Regions from separate parts of the Micromonospora sp. NPDC023966 genome, predicted to be linked through region 2. Evidence: riboswitches for the same ligand, from Rfam matches in the RefSeq annotation. Region 2 holds a riboswitch; the other holds the start of a gene.
What was found. Region 2 has a riboswitch for cyclic di-AMP ahead of AB0F68_RS24970 (transglycosylase family protein). Riboswitches for the same ligand answer to the same signal wherever they lie in the genome.
Positions count from the first base shown of each region.

Region 1: it holds a riboswitch for cyclic di-AMP, as region 2 does, so the genes downstream of both, AB0F68_RS01530 (NlpC/P60 family protein) here and AB0F68_RS24970 (transglycosylase family protein) in region 2, are expected to answer to the same signal.

Region 1 is NZ_JBEZZJ010000001.1:324,329-332,219, forward strand. It holds gene AB0F68_RS01520 (hypothetical protein) at 1-1,112, opposite strand, end outside; gene AB0F68_RS01525 (peptidoglycan recognition family protein) at 1,400-3,433, opposite strand; cyclic di-AMP (ydaO/yuaA leader) riboswitch at 3,658-3,795, shown strand; gene AB0F68_RS01530 (NlpC/P60 family protein) at 3,864-4,844, shown strand; gene dcd (dCTP deaminase) at 4,905-5,483, opposite strand; gene AB0F68_RS01540 (pyridoxamine 5'-phosphate oxidase family protein) at 5,562-6,107, shown strand; partial or broken gene AB0F68_RS01545 (zinc metalloprotease) at 6,177-7,159, opposite strand; tRNA gene AB0F68_RS01550 (tRNA-Gly) at 7,402-7,475, shown strand; gene AB0F68_RS01555 (DUF3592 domain-containing protein) at 7,730-7,891, shown strand, end outside.
Region 2 is NZ_JBEZZJ010000023.1:76,870-84,760, reverse strand. It holds gene AB0F68_RS24980 (LLM class flavin-dependent oxidoreductase) at 1-167, opposite strand, end outside; gene AB0F68_RS24975 (glycoside hydrolase family 3 N-terminal domain-containing protein) at 337-2,172, shown strand; cyclic di-AMP (ydaO/yuaA leader) riboswitch at 2,316-2,488, shown strand; gene AB0F68_RS24970 (transglycosylase family protein) at 2,488-3,144, shown strand; gene AB0F68_RS24965 (YbaB/EbfC family nucleoid-associated protein) at 3,256-3,705, shown strand; gene AB0F68_RS24960 (M4 family metallopeptidase) at 3,806-5,863, opposite strand; gene AB0F68_RS24955 (family 16 glycoside hydrolase) at 6,832-7,891, shown strand, end outside.

The sequences.
Region 1 (7,891 bases), on a different contig from region 2:
ACCGGCACCTCGCCCTGCACCAGCGCGTCCGCATCCCCGCCGGAGAGGCCGGGCAGGGTGCCCTGCTTCAGCTTGGTGAGCTCGGCGGCTGTCGGGTCGACGCACTCCCCGTTGGCCCGGTCCTCGGCCACCCCGTCCTGCCCGTTCCGGCAGAACCGGGTGAGGATGCCGGAAGCGGCCTCCACCTCGTCGTGCATGAAGATCACGTGCTCCCGGTGGTCCGGTGCGCCGGGCGCGGGGTCCTTGATGACCGCCCGCGTCCCAGAAGCGAGCGGGGTGCCATCTCGGGCATCCACCCAACTGGTGCCGGGCTTCTCCACCACGATTGCGCCGAAGGCCCCGAACGAGTGCGACCCGATGGAATTGCCCGCGCCGGTCTCGACGGAGGTGAGGTCGGCGCCGTCGTTGAAGTGGAACTCGCCCTCGACGGCCGCCGAGTACCGGTAGGTGGCGGTGGCGCCGGGGGATACGGTCGAGTCGGGGTTGAGTCCCGCCGCCGTGCCGTCGGAGCCCTTCGGGTCGAATGCCAGGCCCTCCATGTGGATGGACGCCGGCGGCGCGGCCGCTGGGTCGAAGTCGTTGTGCGGGACGGTCCGGGCCGGGGCGAATCGACGCGGCTCCGGCGTCACGGTGCCGGCAGTCGCCAACTGCTCGCCAGGAAGCAGGAAGATCGAATCGTTCCGGACAAACGACGGCGCTTCTTCGTGGAGCCGGTTGGTGAACCGGATCGTCACACAGTCGCCCCGGTGCGCCCGCAGCACCAGGGGCTCGATCAGGTCCGCCTGGTCATTGGGGTCGGCGGCCTTGGCGAAGTTGGCCCGGACGGTGGTGATGTTCTCGTCGAGGACATACATGCGCCCTTCGGGAACGACGTCGCCAAAGCGGTTGAGGAAGATCGGAATGTTGATCAGTGAGACGTCGAAGCTGCGTGCCGGCGCCCCTGATACACACGGATTGCCCGGCTCGGTAGCCTTTGCTGGCAGGTCGGCGGCCATGGAGCTGGACATCGCCCACACCGCTCCACCGGTCAACGCCAGCCATGCGCCGGCCAGCAGGCCTCCGGCCACATACGTCCAGCGGCGTCTGCTCTTCGCCCGGATGAACACGGTCATCGCCACCACGCCCAGCAGGGCGAGTGGGACCACCTCCACTATTCCTGTACGCACCGTGTCTCCCCTCGTCGACGGTGTCGTTCATGTCGATCGCGGGCGAGCAGGTTCGCCAGGTGTCGAAGATGCTCCCCCGTGATCTATCGACGTATGGGAATTTACCGTTCGCAAGCGGCTCTGTAAAGAACCTGCCACGGACGGTGACGAGGTGAAGCCTTTTGCCGTAGAACGGCGGCAAGGGTTCCCGGGTGGAACCGGGAACCCTTGCTCGATCGCCGAAAGTGGTGTGCTCAGGACGTCTGTGCGGCCGGCAGGATCTGTACGTCGTCGAGGTTGACGAACATCACCCGGTGGCCGAACTGGACCTGCACGTACTTGTTCTCGCCACGGACGACAGTCCGGTCACCCGGGGCGGAACCGTCGAACGAGACCGCCCGGTAGTACTCGCCCGGCAGGACGCCGCCGACCGCGTACCGCTGGCCAGCGGGGAAGGTGTACTGCAGCGGCGAGATGGTCTGGTACGGGATGTAGGACGGGTAGGCCGCCTGCTCCGGGTAGGCCCGCCCGTACACTGGGATGGTGGCCTTGCCGGGCTTGGGGGTCACCACGAAGCCCGCCGCCCACTTGGCCGTGGGCGCCGAGGCCGGATTGTAGAACCAGGCCTTCTGGCCGAGGTACCAGATCGCCGTCCAGTCACCCTGCACGTCCGCCAGCGCATACGTCTGGCCGGCGGAGGCGCGGGCGCCGTGATCGGAGATGTACATGGTGTTCGGCGTGCCGTTCGGCCGCAGCCCAGGGTCGTTGACCAGCGGGGCGGTCGCGCTCGGCGCGGTGCGCAGGATGACCGAGGACGAGCCGCGCAGCGGGCAGGGCTCAGCCGGGGGCACCGGGCCCGGTGGCAACGGGGGCTGCTGGTTGCAGCCGTAGAAGGCCGGCTTGTTCGCCGCGTAGTCCGGGTCGATGGTGACCAGGCCGGTGTTCGGCGTTCCGGTGGACTTGAGCGGCGCCTTCAGCAGATCGAAGTAGTGCGACCAGTCCCAGTACGGGCCCGGGTCCCAGTGCATGTCATCGACCAATCCGGCGGTGGTCCCGGGGACGTTGTCGTGGCCGAGGATGTGCTGCCGGTCCAGCGGGATCTGGAACTTCAGCGCCAGGTGGCGGACCAGCTTGGCCGAGGCCCGGTACATCGCCTCGGTGTACCAGGTGCCGCGCCCGGCGAAGCCCTCGTGCTCGATGCCGATGGACTTGGCGTTGACGTACCAGTTGCCGGCGTGCCAGCCGACGTCCTTGGCCTTGATGTGCTGGGCGATATACCCGTCCACCGAGCGCAGCGTGTAGTGCCAGCCCAGGTAGGTCACGTCCTGGACCTGGCCCACGCTGGGGCCGAAGTAGCCCTCGGTGTCGTGGATGACGATGTACTCGAGCTTCTGCTGTGCCGGCCGGTTGCCGATGTCGTGGTTGCCGTAGTCCCAGGTCTGGGTCTTAGGGATGTAGTACTCCCCGTACGGTGCGGGGATCCACTCGCAGGCGAGCCGCACCGGGCACTCCAGGCCGTCCGGCCGCTCGGCGCGGCGCAGCCCCAGCTTGTGCAGCCCGGACTGGTCCGGCGTCACCGCGGTGGCGGCCAGGGTCACCCGCTGGCCGTCGTCGGTGGTCCGGGCCGCGCCGAGGCCGAGCTGGTCGTAGACCTCGTCGGCGAAGGCCGCCGCCGCGTCCTCGGTGTCCGCGCCGGAGTAGCGGGCCACCGCGCCGTACCAGGCCGCCGGGTCGCTGCCGGCGCCGACCGGCGCACCCAGCTCCTTCTGGTACGAGGCAAGCAGCGCCGCCCCGCCCCGGATGTTCGCGGCCGCGTCGGTCCGCAACGTCTCCTCGGTGAGGCCGGTGAGCGCCGCGGCGGCGTCGAGCGTCTGCAGGGACGCCTGCGGCAGCACGTCATCCGCCGGTGCGGCCGCGATGGCCGGGTCGAGGGTGAGCGGGCGCGAGTCGTCGCCCCGCGGGTCCTCGTTCTCGTCCACGTGGCCGCTGGCCGGGGTCGCGAGGACCTGCTGGGCATCGGTGAGGTGCATCGGGCCGTAGCCGCCGCTGGTGCTCGGCTGGCCCGGGTGGGTGTCCCAGCGCGACTCCAGGTACGACACGCCGAGCAGGACGCTCTGCGGCACGCCGTACTCCGCCGCAGCGGCGGCGTACTGCTCCTGACGGTCGGTGGTGGGTTGGGCGGTGAGCGGTTCGGCGGCCACCGGGCCGGTCGCCACCAGGGCCGTGGCCGCCGCGACGGCGGCTGCCAGCAGCATCCGTCTGCCCGACGGCGGGGGTGAGAGGTGCATCGAACCTCCAGACAGGGATGGGGGTCACTGCGTCCTCACCCTCGCCCCACCCACCCTCCGGGTCAATACCTTTCCAGCAGGTAATCTCGCATGAAGAAAACCTTCATCCACGATCGGGGCGACATACGGAGTGTCACGGCGTCTCGGGTTGCGGATCGGTAACGGCCATCTCTACTCTGGTCAATCGTCGGCCGACTGTTTCACCGACCAACCCGGGTGGTGACGGTCCGACACCGCCGAGTCGCCTTCGGGCGAGCCGGGGACCCAGGTAACTGGGGTGAATCCGCAGCCACTGCGGTAGGGCGGCTCCCTTCCCGCCCGAACCCGTCAGCTAACTCGGTAGGCGGGCACGAAGAAGGAGTACGGAAGCCCGGTGGCACACCATGCCCCGCGGCCACCGTCAAGCCGGTCGGTCGACCGGTCGACGGCTGTGCCGCGTTCCCGCTGGTCCCGCTTCACCACCGCCCTCGCCGCCCTGGCCGGCACCGCCGTCGTCCTGACCGGCGGCGCCACGGCGGCCCATGCCGAACCGTCGGTCACCGAGATCGAGCGCCAGATCGACCAGGACTGGAACAAGCTCGAACCGATCATCGAACAGGTCAACGCCACCCGCGAGCAGCTCGCCGTCAAGCGCAAGCAGGCCGCCGCGCTCGGCAAGCAGATCGCCCCGCTCCAGGCCCGGGTGGACGCCGCCCTCGGTCAGGTGGGCGGGCTCGCCGCCGACGCCTACAAGGGCGACAACAACCTCTCCACCGTCAACGCGCTGCTGGGCAGCCGGTCGCCGAGCGAGCTGGTGGACGGCCTCGCACTGCTCGACCGCTTCGCGAACCGCCAGCAGGAGCAGGTGCGGACCGTCGCCGAGCTGCGCGACCAGTTGGCCGCCAAGAAGCGGCCGCTGGACGAGATGATCAGCGACCTGGCCCGTACCGAGGCCCAGCTCGCGGCGAAGAAGAAGCAGATCGACGCCGAGATCGTCAAGCTCCAGAAGCTCCGTCTCAAGGTCTACGGCAACGGCGGCGGCGGTCCGCTGCGCCCCGCGCCCTGTCCCGCCGGCTACCCCGGTGGTCCGGCCGGCGTCGCGGTCAAGTTCGCCTGCGCCCAGATTGGCAAGATCTATGTCTGGGGCGCCGCCGGCCCCGACCACTACGACTGCTCCGGGCTCACCATGGCGGCCTGGGCCAAGGCCGGCGTCTCGCTGCCGCACAACGCCCGGCAGCAGCACGACGTGACCAGGCGGGTGAGCCGGAGCGAGCTGCGCGCCGGTGACCTCGTCTTCTACTACAGCGACCTGCACCACGTCGGCATGTACGTCGGTGACGGCTGGGTGGTGCACGCCTCCCAGTCCGGCAAGCCGATCACGATGAAACGCGTCGACGACGGCCAGATCAACAGCTACGGCCGCCCGGGCTGACCGGTCCGCAGGGGCTCCCGCGTCGCGGGGGCCCCTGCGCCGTCACGGCGTCCGGCTCCGTCAGCGGGTCGGCCAGGTGCGCCAGTTCTGCCAGGACCGGCTCGGGGTCGGTCCGCGCTGCCCCTGGTAGCGGGACCCGTAGACCGCCGAGCCGTACGGGTGCTCGGCCGGCGAGGAGAGCCGGAAGATGCAGAGCTGGCCGATCTTCATGCCCGGCCAGAGGGTGATCGGCAGGTTCGCCACGTTGGACAGCTCCAGCGTGACGTGACCGGAGAAACCCGGGTCGATGAAACCGGCCGTGGAGTGGGTGAGCAGGCCGAGCCGGCCCAGGCTGGACTTGCCCTCCAGGCGCCCGGCGAGCTGGTCGCCCAGCGAGATCACCTCGAGCGTGGACGCGAGCACGAACTCGCCGGGGTGCAGCACGAACGGCTGGCCCTCGGGCACCTCCACCATCGAGGTGAGGTCGTCCTGCTGCACGGCCGGGTCGATGTGCGTGTAGAGATGGTTGTTGAAGACCCGGAACAGCCGGTCCAGACGTACGTCGATGCTGGACGGTTGCACCAGCGTGGGCTCGAAGGGCTCCAGCGCGAGCGTGCCCGCCTTGATCTCGGAGACCAGGTCGCGGTCGGAGAGCAGCATCGGAACACCATAGCGACCGGTACGGGTGACCTGCGTGTCGGACTACATCTTCGTACACCTGTTCGATAGAATGTCCGCATGGCTTCCTGGTCCGAATTCGCCGCCGACGAGCCCCGACTCGCCGACGAGATCCGCCTCCTGTTGCAGCAGTACGGGCCGGGTTTCGGCTACCTCGCCACGGTCCGCGCCGACGGCGGCCCGCGAGTGCACCCGGTCTCCCCGGTCATCACCGACGACGGACTCTGGTGCTTCGTCATCGACTCGCCCAAGCGTCGCGACCTCGAACGCGACGGCCGCTACGCGCTGCACTCCTTCCCGCCGGAGGAGAGCGACGACGAGGCCTACGTGGCCGGCCGGGCCCACCCGGTGACCGATCCGGCGACCGTGGCGCGGGTGGCCCGGATCGGCCGGGCCGCGCCCCAGGGCGACTGGCGGCTGTTCGAGTTCACCGTCGACGTGGCGATGCTGACCCGGCGCGACCAGGTGGTTCGCCCCGCCGGCGGCCGGCCGGAGGTGCGGGTCTGGCTCGACCCGCGGGCGACCGCCCCGGTCCGACATGACCCCCTGGCCTCGGAAGGCCGGCGTGGCCGGCACGGCTTCGACACCCGCCGCCCCGCGGCCTAGCCCTACTCAAAAAGCTGGTGCCGGTCCCGTCCGAGGACGGAACCGGCACCAGCTTGTGGTGCGCGACGGTCAGGCCGCGCGGTAGGCGTTCCACGCGGTCAGCATGCGGCTCGCCTGACCAGGGGTGAACTGGTACATGCACGAGTCGTAGGTGTAGTCCATGAAGTTGGTGATCGGGTCCAGGCCCGCCGTGGTGCAGGTGTCCCGGCCCGTCGGGCACTCGAAGGCCGGCGAGCCCTCGGCCGGGGTGTCGGAGACGCTGTCACCCGAGCCGGAGCAGCCACCCTGGAAGGTGTGGTAGAGGTTCAGCCAGTGGCCGATCTCGTGGGTGCCGGTGTCGCCCTGGTTGTAGTTGGTCGCGGTGCCGCCCGGCAGCGACTCGCTCAGCGCGACCACACCGTCCATGCTGTTCAGCTTGCGCTGCGGAAAGGTGGCCCAGCCGAGCAGGTCGTCGCTCAGCTCGCCCAGGTAGATGTTGAGCGTGTTCTTGCCGCCCTCGCGCAGCGAGGTCTTCATCGAGCGCTCGGCGGAGGAACCCTGGACGATCGGGTACCAGGCGGCGTGGTGACGTGGTGCACCTTGGTGAGCTGGAAGCTGAAGGCGGTCGGGGCGCCACCGGTGGCACCGCTGTACGCCTTGTTCAGCACGTCGATCTGCTGGGTGACCATCGAGTCCGGGATGTTGCCGCCGGCCCGGGTGCTGTCCCGCTGGATGACGTGGACGACGACGGGGATGGTCACCGTCGCCAGCGTGGTGGCCCCGGCGCCGGTGCGGAAGTTGGCCCGCTCACGCAGCGCCGCGGCCAGGTCGGCGTCGCGCTCGCGGACCTGCTTGGCGGTCAGCTCGTTCGGGTCCAGCTTGGCGTGTCCACCCTTCTTCACGCGGGCGTCGGAGTGGACGTCGGCCGGCTCGACGCAGGAGCCGGACGGGGCGGCCGAGAAGGCCGATGCTGCGGGGACGACGCCTACGGCAGCGGTGCTGAGCAGCAGCGCGAGGGTCGTCGACGCGACGCCGGCGGTACGCCGGGTCAGCAGGTTGGGACGGAGTCCCATGGGCCCACCTCTTTCGAACGGCGTGCCAGGGGGTGTGTCACGCCGGGTCGGAAACGTGTGGGAGACGTTACATCCCATCGAAGAATTTGAGAACGACCATATGTTGCCGTGGTGAAACTTTCTGCTGCTGGTCGACGCCCCGGCCGTTGCAAGATCGTTTCGGGCTGGTTGCGGCGCGTGATCCGGCTCCGGGGGTACCTGGGTGCAGGGAGGCGGTGACCTCAGGTACAGTGGTGCCGCCTGCGGGTGTAGTTCAATGGCAGAACATCAGCTTCCCAAGCTGACAGTGCGGGTTCGATTCCCGTCACCCGCTCCACGCGAAAGGCCCTGGTCAGGACGTCAATCCCGGTCAGGGCCTTCGATGTTCCACGGGCCACCTGCGCCCGATTGGCCATCCACGGGCCACTAGCCACGCTTCTTACCGGCCTCCTTGCCCTTGCCCTCGGCCTTGTCCGAGGGGACGGCCACCGGCTTCTTGGCCCTCTTGCGCTCGGCGTCGGGACGTTCTACAACGCACTCGTCCCACCCACCGACTGACCGATGCGAACCGAGACGCGGGGAGGGCCGGGAATGGCGAGCCCGTTCGGCCGACGGGAGCTGGGGTTGGTCCTGGCAGTTGTCCTGGGCACCCTTCTGATCGGCGGCGGGATCCTGCTCGACGCTCGGCTGACTGCGGCGATCGACGAGCGGGTACGCGTCGGCGCCGAGACGACCGGCCGGGTGGTCCACGTC
Region 2 (7,891 bases):
AGCGTCCAGGTGTCCAGGAAACCCGGCTGGTAGGGGTGGTCCTGAAAGGTGACCAGGTCCAGGTTGACCTGATCGCAGAGCTTGGCCAGGGCCACCACCTGCTCGAACCGGCCGGCGGTGGGTGTGACGAAGCCGCCGAAGGCCAGCTCGTGTCCGTAGTCGGTCATGCCGTCCCGCCGCCTCCTGCCGATCTTGCGCGAACCCTGCCCACGGTAGTCCGGCCCGGCGCCGGCCCGCCGGGCGGTTCCGGAACCGGCAAGGATTGTTCACAGTCGATGCCCGCGGGCATAGGGTGCCGGTGAACGGCCTCAGCGTTCCTCCGGGAAGGAGCGACCCGTGATCCGTCACCACCGCCGCCACTGTCCCCTCGGTCTTGCCCTCCTGCTCGTCGCCGTCACCGCCCTGGCCGTGCCCGCGCCGGCCACCGCGGCCGGCCTGCCCTACCAGGACCCGACGCTGCCCGTCGCCACCCGCGTCGCCGACCTGCTCGCCCGGATGACCCTGGACGAGAAGCTCGGCCAGATGACGCAGGCCGAGCGCGGCTCGGTCACCGCGAGCGACCTCACCACGTACCGGCTCGGCTCGGTCCTCTCCGGCGGCGGCTCCGCGCCCACGCCCAACACCGCCGCGTCCTGGGCCGACATGTACGACGGCTTCCAGCGCGCGGCTCTCGCCACCCCGCTCGGCATCCCGATGATCTACGGCGTCGACGCCGTGCACGGGCACAACAACGTGTACGGGGCGACGATCTTCCCGCACAACATCGGCCTCGGCGCGACCCGCGACCCGGCGCTGGTGCAGCAGATCGGCCAGGCCGTCGCCGAGGAGATCACCGGCACCGGGGTGGACTGGAACTTCGCGCCCTGCCTCTGCGTCGCCCGCAACGACCGGTGGGGCCGCACCTACGAATCGTTCGGCGAGACTCCGGACCTGCCGTCGAACCTGTCCACTCTGATCACCGGCCTGCAGGGCAGCAGCCTCGGCGGAACCACCTCGGTGCTCGCCACCGCCAAGCACTACATTGGCGACGGCGGCACCACCGGCGGCGACGACCAGGGAAACACCCAGCTCAGCGAGGCCGAACTGCGGGCCATTCACCTGCCCCCGTTCCAGGCGGCCGTGCAGCGCGGGGTCGGCTCGGTGATGATCTCCTACAGCAGCTGGAACGGCATGAAGCTGCACGGCCACCAGTACCTGATCACCACGGTCCTCAAGGGAGAGCTGGGTTTCTCCGGGTTCGTCGTCTCCGACTGGAACGGCATCGACCAGATCGACGGCGCCGCCGGCTTCACCGCGGCCGAGGTCAGCACGGCGATCAACGCCGGCATCGACATGGTGATGGTCCCCACGGCCTGGAAGACCTTCCTCAGCACGCTGCGCGCCGAGGTGCAGAACGACCACGTGCCGATGAGCCGGATCGACGACGCCAACCGGCGCATCCTCACCAAGAAGTTCGAGCTGGGCCTCTTCGAGCGGCCGTACACCGACCGGAGCTGGACCCCGACGGTGGGCAACGCCGCGCACCGGGCCCTGGCCCGGCAGGCCGTCCGCCAGTCACAGGTGCTGCTGAAGAACAACGCCGGCGTCCTGCCGTTGGCCCGGGACAACAACAAGATCTTCGTGGCCGGCAAGAGCGCCGACAACATCGGCAACGCCAGCGGCGGCTGGACGATCTCCTGGCAGGGCTCGTCGGGCGCGATCACCCCCGGCACCACCATCCTGCAGGGCATCCGGGCCACGGTGGGTCCGACCACGACGGTCACCTACAACCAGCGCGGCACCGGCATCGACGGCACCTACCGGGCCGCGATCGCCGTGGTCGGCGAGACACCGTACGCCGAGGGCCAGGGCGACCGCACCGGCAGCATGAGCCTGGACCGGGACGACCTGCGGACCATCGCGACCCTGCGGAACGCGGGCGTGCCGGTGATCGTGGTGCTGGTCTCCGGCCGGCCGATGGACATCTCGGCCGAGCTGCCCCGATGGGACGCGCTGCTGGCCGCCTGGCTCCCCGGCACCGAGGGCGGCGGCGTGGCCGACGTCCTCTTCGGGGGGTACGCGCCGACCGGGAAACTGCCCATGACCTGGATGAACTCGGTCAGCCAGCAGCCCATCAACGCCGGCGACGGGCAGGTCCCGCTCTTCCCGCAGGGCTACGGCCTGACCTACTGAGCCGCGACTCATAAGGCACCTTCGGACGGTGCGCAACTCGGACGGAGGGACCTTCGCTCGGCCGGGTGAAGAACTTCACAAGAGGTGGGCGATGGGCGGAAACCCTTCCTAACGTCGTATCCGTTCGCGATCGCGGACACCACGGGCCGGTAACGCCTAATCCCGCCGCCGGCCCGGCGGTACCTGGACCTCGGGCGGGAGCGGGGGACCCACACGTTCCTCGGTGCACGACACCTCGGGGTGAAGCCGCCTCCGGCGGCCGGGCTCCTCGGCCCGAACCCGACAGCTCACCTCGTCGGCGTGGAGGAAACCCACATGGCAACTGAATACGTCGCCCGTCATCGACGGACCGCTCAGCGACGCACCGCCGTCGGCGCACTCGTCGTCGGCGCCGCCACCGGCGCGGCCGCCCTGCTCGGCCCGGCCGCTCCGGCCAGCGCCGCCGCCGTGAACTGGGACGCCGTCGCACAGTGCGAGTCCGGCGGCAACTGGCACATCAACACCGGCAACGGCTACTACGGCGGGCTCCAGTTCTCCCGCAGCACCTGGAACGGCTACGGCGGCCAGAAGTACGCCAGCCGGGCCGACCTGGCCAGCCGCAGCGAGCAGATCGCCATCGCCGAGAAGGTCCTCGACGGGCAGGGCATCGGCGCCTGGCCGGTCTGCGGCAAGAAGGGCGGCTCCACCAAGAAGTACGCCAGCAAGGACTCGGGCTCGACGAGGTCCACGAAGAAGGCCACCACGGAGCGGTCGTCGCGCGGCGACCGGCCGGCCACCCGCAGCGAGCGGCGCAGCGCGCCCAGCACCGGCGGCGCCGGCAGCTACCTGGTCCAGCCCGGGGACACCCTCTCCGAGATCGCCGACGCGAAGAACGTCGCCGGCGGTTGGCACGCTCTCTACGAGCGCAACAAGGGCGTGGTCGGCGGCGACCCCGGCCTGATCTTCCCGGGTCAGCGGCTGCGCCTGCGCTGAGACCCCACCGCACCACGAACGCCCGGCCGGGGTTCCCGGCCGGGCGTTCGGTTGCGTCGGGGCCGGTTGCTATCGTCACGGTGCTCGGAAAGACGTGAAGAAAGCGCGGATATGACCAACGACCCGTTCTCCGCGGCCGCGAGCCTCGACGAGCTGCTGACCAGGACGCAACAGGCACTGTCCGCGATGCGGTCCCGGGCCGCCGAGCACACCGACGGCGCGCCGGCCGAGCTGCTCCGGGCCGAGGGCGCCGCGGCCGGCGGCCGGGTCCGTGCCGTCGCCGTCCAGGGTGGCCGGCTGGAGTCCGTCACCGTCGACCCGGGGTTGGCCGGGGAGCCCCTGGAGACCGTCTGCGGGCACGTGGTGGCGGCCGTGAACGCCGCCCTCACCGAGCTGGACGCCCGGGTCAGCGCCTCGGCCCAGGCCGACGTGGACGCCCTCGCCGCGCGGCTCGGCGGCCTGCCGGAGCAGTCCGCCCGGGACATGGAGCGGTTCAGCCGGGCGATGGAGGGCGTCGCGGCCCGGATCCGCCGCGACGGCGCCGGTTCCCGCCCGGCCTGACGCCGCGCGGATCCGCAGTTCCCGGACCCGCTCCCAGCTACGGCGGAGACGACGAAGCGGCCGGCCGTCGGGAGGACGACGGCCGGCCGCTCCGGTGTGGTCAGCTCAGCGTGACCGCGGTGTCGTCGACGACGAAGGAGGTCTGCAGGGAGCTGTCCTCCACGCCGCTGAACGAGATGGTGGCGGTGGTGCCGGCCAGCGACGAGATGTCGAAGGACCGCTGCACGTAGCCGGTGGCCTTGTTGAGGTTGGAGTAGGTGGCCAGGGTGGTGCTGCCCGCCTTCACGGTCAGCTTGTCGTAGGCGGTGGTCGTGGTCGACTCCGCGCTGTCAATGTGCAGCCAGAAGCTCAACGTCGCCCGGCAGCCGGCCGGGATGGACACCGACTGGCTGAGGGTGTCGGTGTGCGTCGTGCCGTAGCCGTCGAGCCACGCCTTGTACGAGCCGCCGTGGGCCGCCTGGGCGGTGTCGTTCGTGATAACGCCCGAGCTGGCGGTCCAGTTCACGTTGCCGGACTCGAAGCCGGGGTTGGCCAGCTTCTGGCCGGTGCAGCTGCCCGACGGCGGGGTGGTCGTGGCGGTCGGCGTCGGGGTGCTGCCCGTGCAGGTCGCCTCACCGGTCTGCGCCGGCACGCTGATCGCGTTCCAGGCGGCCTTGACCGCGTTGAACTCGGTGCAGCTGGTCGGGTAGAGGTTCTTCGCCGCCTGCAGCGTCCAGACGCGGTACTTCAGGTACGAGGAGGACGAGGTCTTCAGCAGCATCGCGTTGTACATGATCTTCATGGCCTTCTGGATGCCCAGGCCGGTCACGCTGCTGCCGTTGCAGGTGGAGCTGGCGGGCTGGCCGTTGGTCGGGCTGCTGCCGTTGGCCAGCAGGTAGAACCAGTGGTTGCCCGGGCCCGCCGCGGCGTGCACCTCGGTGCTCGGGATGCTGCTCGAGTAGCAGTTCGGGTCGCCCAGCGCCGACGGGTTGTACATGTTGCGGATCGGGCCGCTGCCCACCAGGTTGACCTTCTCGCCGACCAGGAAGTCGGGAGCGTCGTAGCTGGACGGCTCGTTGGCGAACCACTCGGTGGCCGCGCCGAAGGTGTCGGCCACGAACTCCTGGGTGCCGGCGCCGGAGATGCCGCCCGGAGTGTGGTCGTCGATGCCGTGGCCGATCTCGTGGGCCACCACGTCGAGCGAGCCGATCCACTGGCCCGAGGTGTTCTTGCCGATCTGGACCTGGGTGCCGTCGTAGTAGGCGTTCTGGTCGTTCAGGCCCACCCGGATCGGCCAGTAGCCGCCGTTGCCGTCGGCGCCGTTGCGGCCCAGCCACTGGGCGAGCATCTTGTGCTCGGTCTGCGCGGCGAACAGCGCGTCGACGCAGCCGGTCTCCTTGTTGGTGGCGGTGCCGTTGCCCCAGACGTCGTCGGAGCCGCTGAACGTCGTGTTGGTCGCGGCGTCCTGGCAGCTCAGGTTGGTGACGGTCGGGTCCTTCATGGAGTACGTGCCGCCGGACTGCGTGGTGTTCAGGGTCAGCGGGCTGGGGCCGTTCCAGGCGCCGGTGCCGGTGCCGTGCACGACATGCTCCTGCGTCCGCAGCACCTTGCCGGTGCGGGCGTCGACGTCGACGGTGAGCCGGCTCGGGCCCTCGGCGTCGGTGCCGCGCACGGTGGTCTCCCAGGCCAGCGCCGGCTCGGCGCCGAGGGTGTAGACGACCAGGTTGGTGCCCTCGACGGTGCTGACCGTCTTGAGCTGGGCGCGCGCGGTCTTCGCCGCGGCGGCCGAGGTCAGCTTCGGCGTGGTGGCGAGGCTGCCGATGGCCTGCTGCTGCGCGACGGAGGCGTACTTCAGGTTGCCGGCCGTGTCGGTGGCCAGCACGAAGTCACCGCCGACCACGGGCAGGCCCTTGTAGGTGCGCTCGTAGGGCACGTACTGGATGCCCTCCGAGGAGATGACCGGCTTCTGCACGAAAGCGTCGTCGGCGCTGGCGTGCAGGTAGGCGGGCCGGTCGGCGACCAGCGCGCGGGCCGAGTCGGCGGCGATCGCGCGGGCCTGGGCGACGTCGGGGGCGGCGGGGCCGGGCGGCGCGGCCTGCACGGCCGCGGCCGTGCCGGCGGCGATCAGGCCGGCCGCCGCCGCGCCGGAGAGCGCGACGAGGCGAGGTGAGAGCTTCAACGGGGTTCGCTCCTGTTCCTAGGCGCGCCGCACGGAGCCCGGTGGGGACGGGCGGCGCGGTGAGGCGAGGCGGGGTGACGGTCGATCTCCGAGGCTGCCGGCGTGGCCCCGGTTCGACAGATCGACCGTCCCGAGCCGCCGGGGTCGGCGACTCGCTGGGGGCACAATCACACGGCCCACGGCCGGGATCAATGGGTGACCCGGGCAACCGACGCCGCGCGGTCACCTCGCCGTCGCCCGAAATTCAGGAAGCCATGATCTTCAATAGCCCCTGATCAGGCCTAATGTTGTCCGCGGTGGACGACCCCGTGTCTGATCTGCGTCGATTGCCGCTCTGCGCTCATGGAGCGCATTGGCCCTCGTCGAGACGGTGACCTTCCGGCACCTTCCCGGCCCGCCGGCCGGCGCCGATCAGCCGTCCGATGATCATCCGTTCGGCCCCCGCCACCGGGCGATCGACATGGTGCTCCCAAGCGGCTCCTGGGCGCCGGTAGGAATTCGCCGACCACTTTCGTCTACTCCGTAGAAAAGTAGTCGACGGACTGACGAAAGCTATGGACACGCTGAGAGGAAGTCAGTAGGGTCGCTGACTATCAATATGTTTCGTCGAGATGAACTACCGGCACGGTAGCTCTCGACGGTGGGCCCTCCGGGCGGCGCAACACGTCCGCGGACCCACGACCGGCCAGCCCCCTGGCCACCCCGGGTCGACGCCACCACGGCGGCCGAGCCTCACCGGCCGACCGATGCCCGTACCGACCAACCCATCAGCTCCGCAGTACCGCCGTGCCCGACGACCGTCGTCGGCTCGGTGGCGCTCCACCATCCACATTGGACGACCGTGGCCCGGGGCCACGGCCGGGGATCCCGTGCGGCCAGGGGAGGGGTCGCACGGACAACGCCGGCACCTCAGCTCCGCCGATCGACCCACCGACGCACGCTGCTCCCGGACCGTGAAAGAGGAACCCATGAACGCACATCCACCGCGGAACCGGCGCTCCGCCGGCCGGCTCCGGAGACCGGTGGCCGCCCTCGCCGCACTGGCGCTGCTGCTGACCACCGGGCTCTCCTCGTCCCCGGCCAGCGCGCGGCCGACCGACCCGGAACCCTCCGCCCCGGCGGCCGCCGCGGCCCCGTTGCAGGCCCAGGTGCTGACCTGGACGGCAGGGGACAACTTCCTCGCCTACCGTTCGGCCCCCACCACGGCGGTCGCCGGGCCGGCCACCCTCGTCTTCGAGAACAGCGCGGCCACCGGAAACACCACCGGCATGCAGCACACCCTGACCTTCGAGACGTCCGACCCCGCGTACAACAGCGACGTCGACGTGAACATCCTGGCCGATCCGACGGACGCCAACGGGGGGCGTTGGACGGTCGACGTGGTGCTCTCCCCGGGCACCTACCGTTACTTCTGCTCCATCCCGGGCCACGGCGGAATGACCGGCCTGCTGGTCGTCGACGGCGGCGGCTCGGACACCACGGCCCCGACGGTCACCGCGGCGGTGACCGGGGAGAAGGACGCCAACGGGGCGTACGTGGGCAGCGCGACGGTGACCTTGACCGCCGCCGACAGCGGCTCCGGCGTCGACCGGGTCGAGTACGCCCTGGACGGCGGCGCGTACGGCACCTACGCGGCGCCGGTGACGGTGAACCAGCCGGGGCAGCACACCCTGAGCTACCGGGCCACCGACAAGGCCGGCAACACCTCGTCGCCGCAGCAGGTGTCGTTCACCGTGGTGGAGCCGCCGCCGACGGACACCACGGCGCCGACCGTGACCGCCGCGGTGACCGGCCAGCGGGACACCAACGGGGCGTACGTGGGCAGCGCGACGGTGACCCTGACAGCCGCCGACACCGAGTCGGGCGTGGCGAAGGTCGAGTACGCCCTGGACGGCGGCGCCTACGCGGCCTACGGGGCGCCCGTGACGGTGAACCAGCCGGGGCAGCACACGGTGAGCTACCGGGCCACCGACAAGGCCGGCAACACCTCGCCGGCGCAGCAGGTGTCGTTCACCGTGGTCGAGCCGG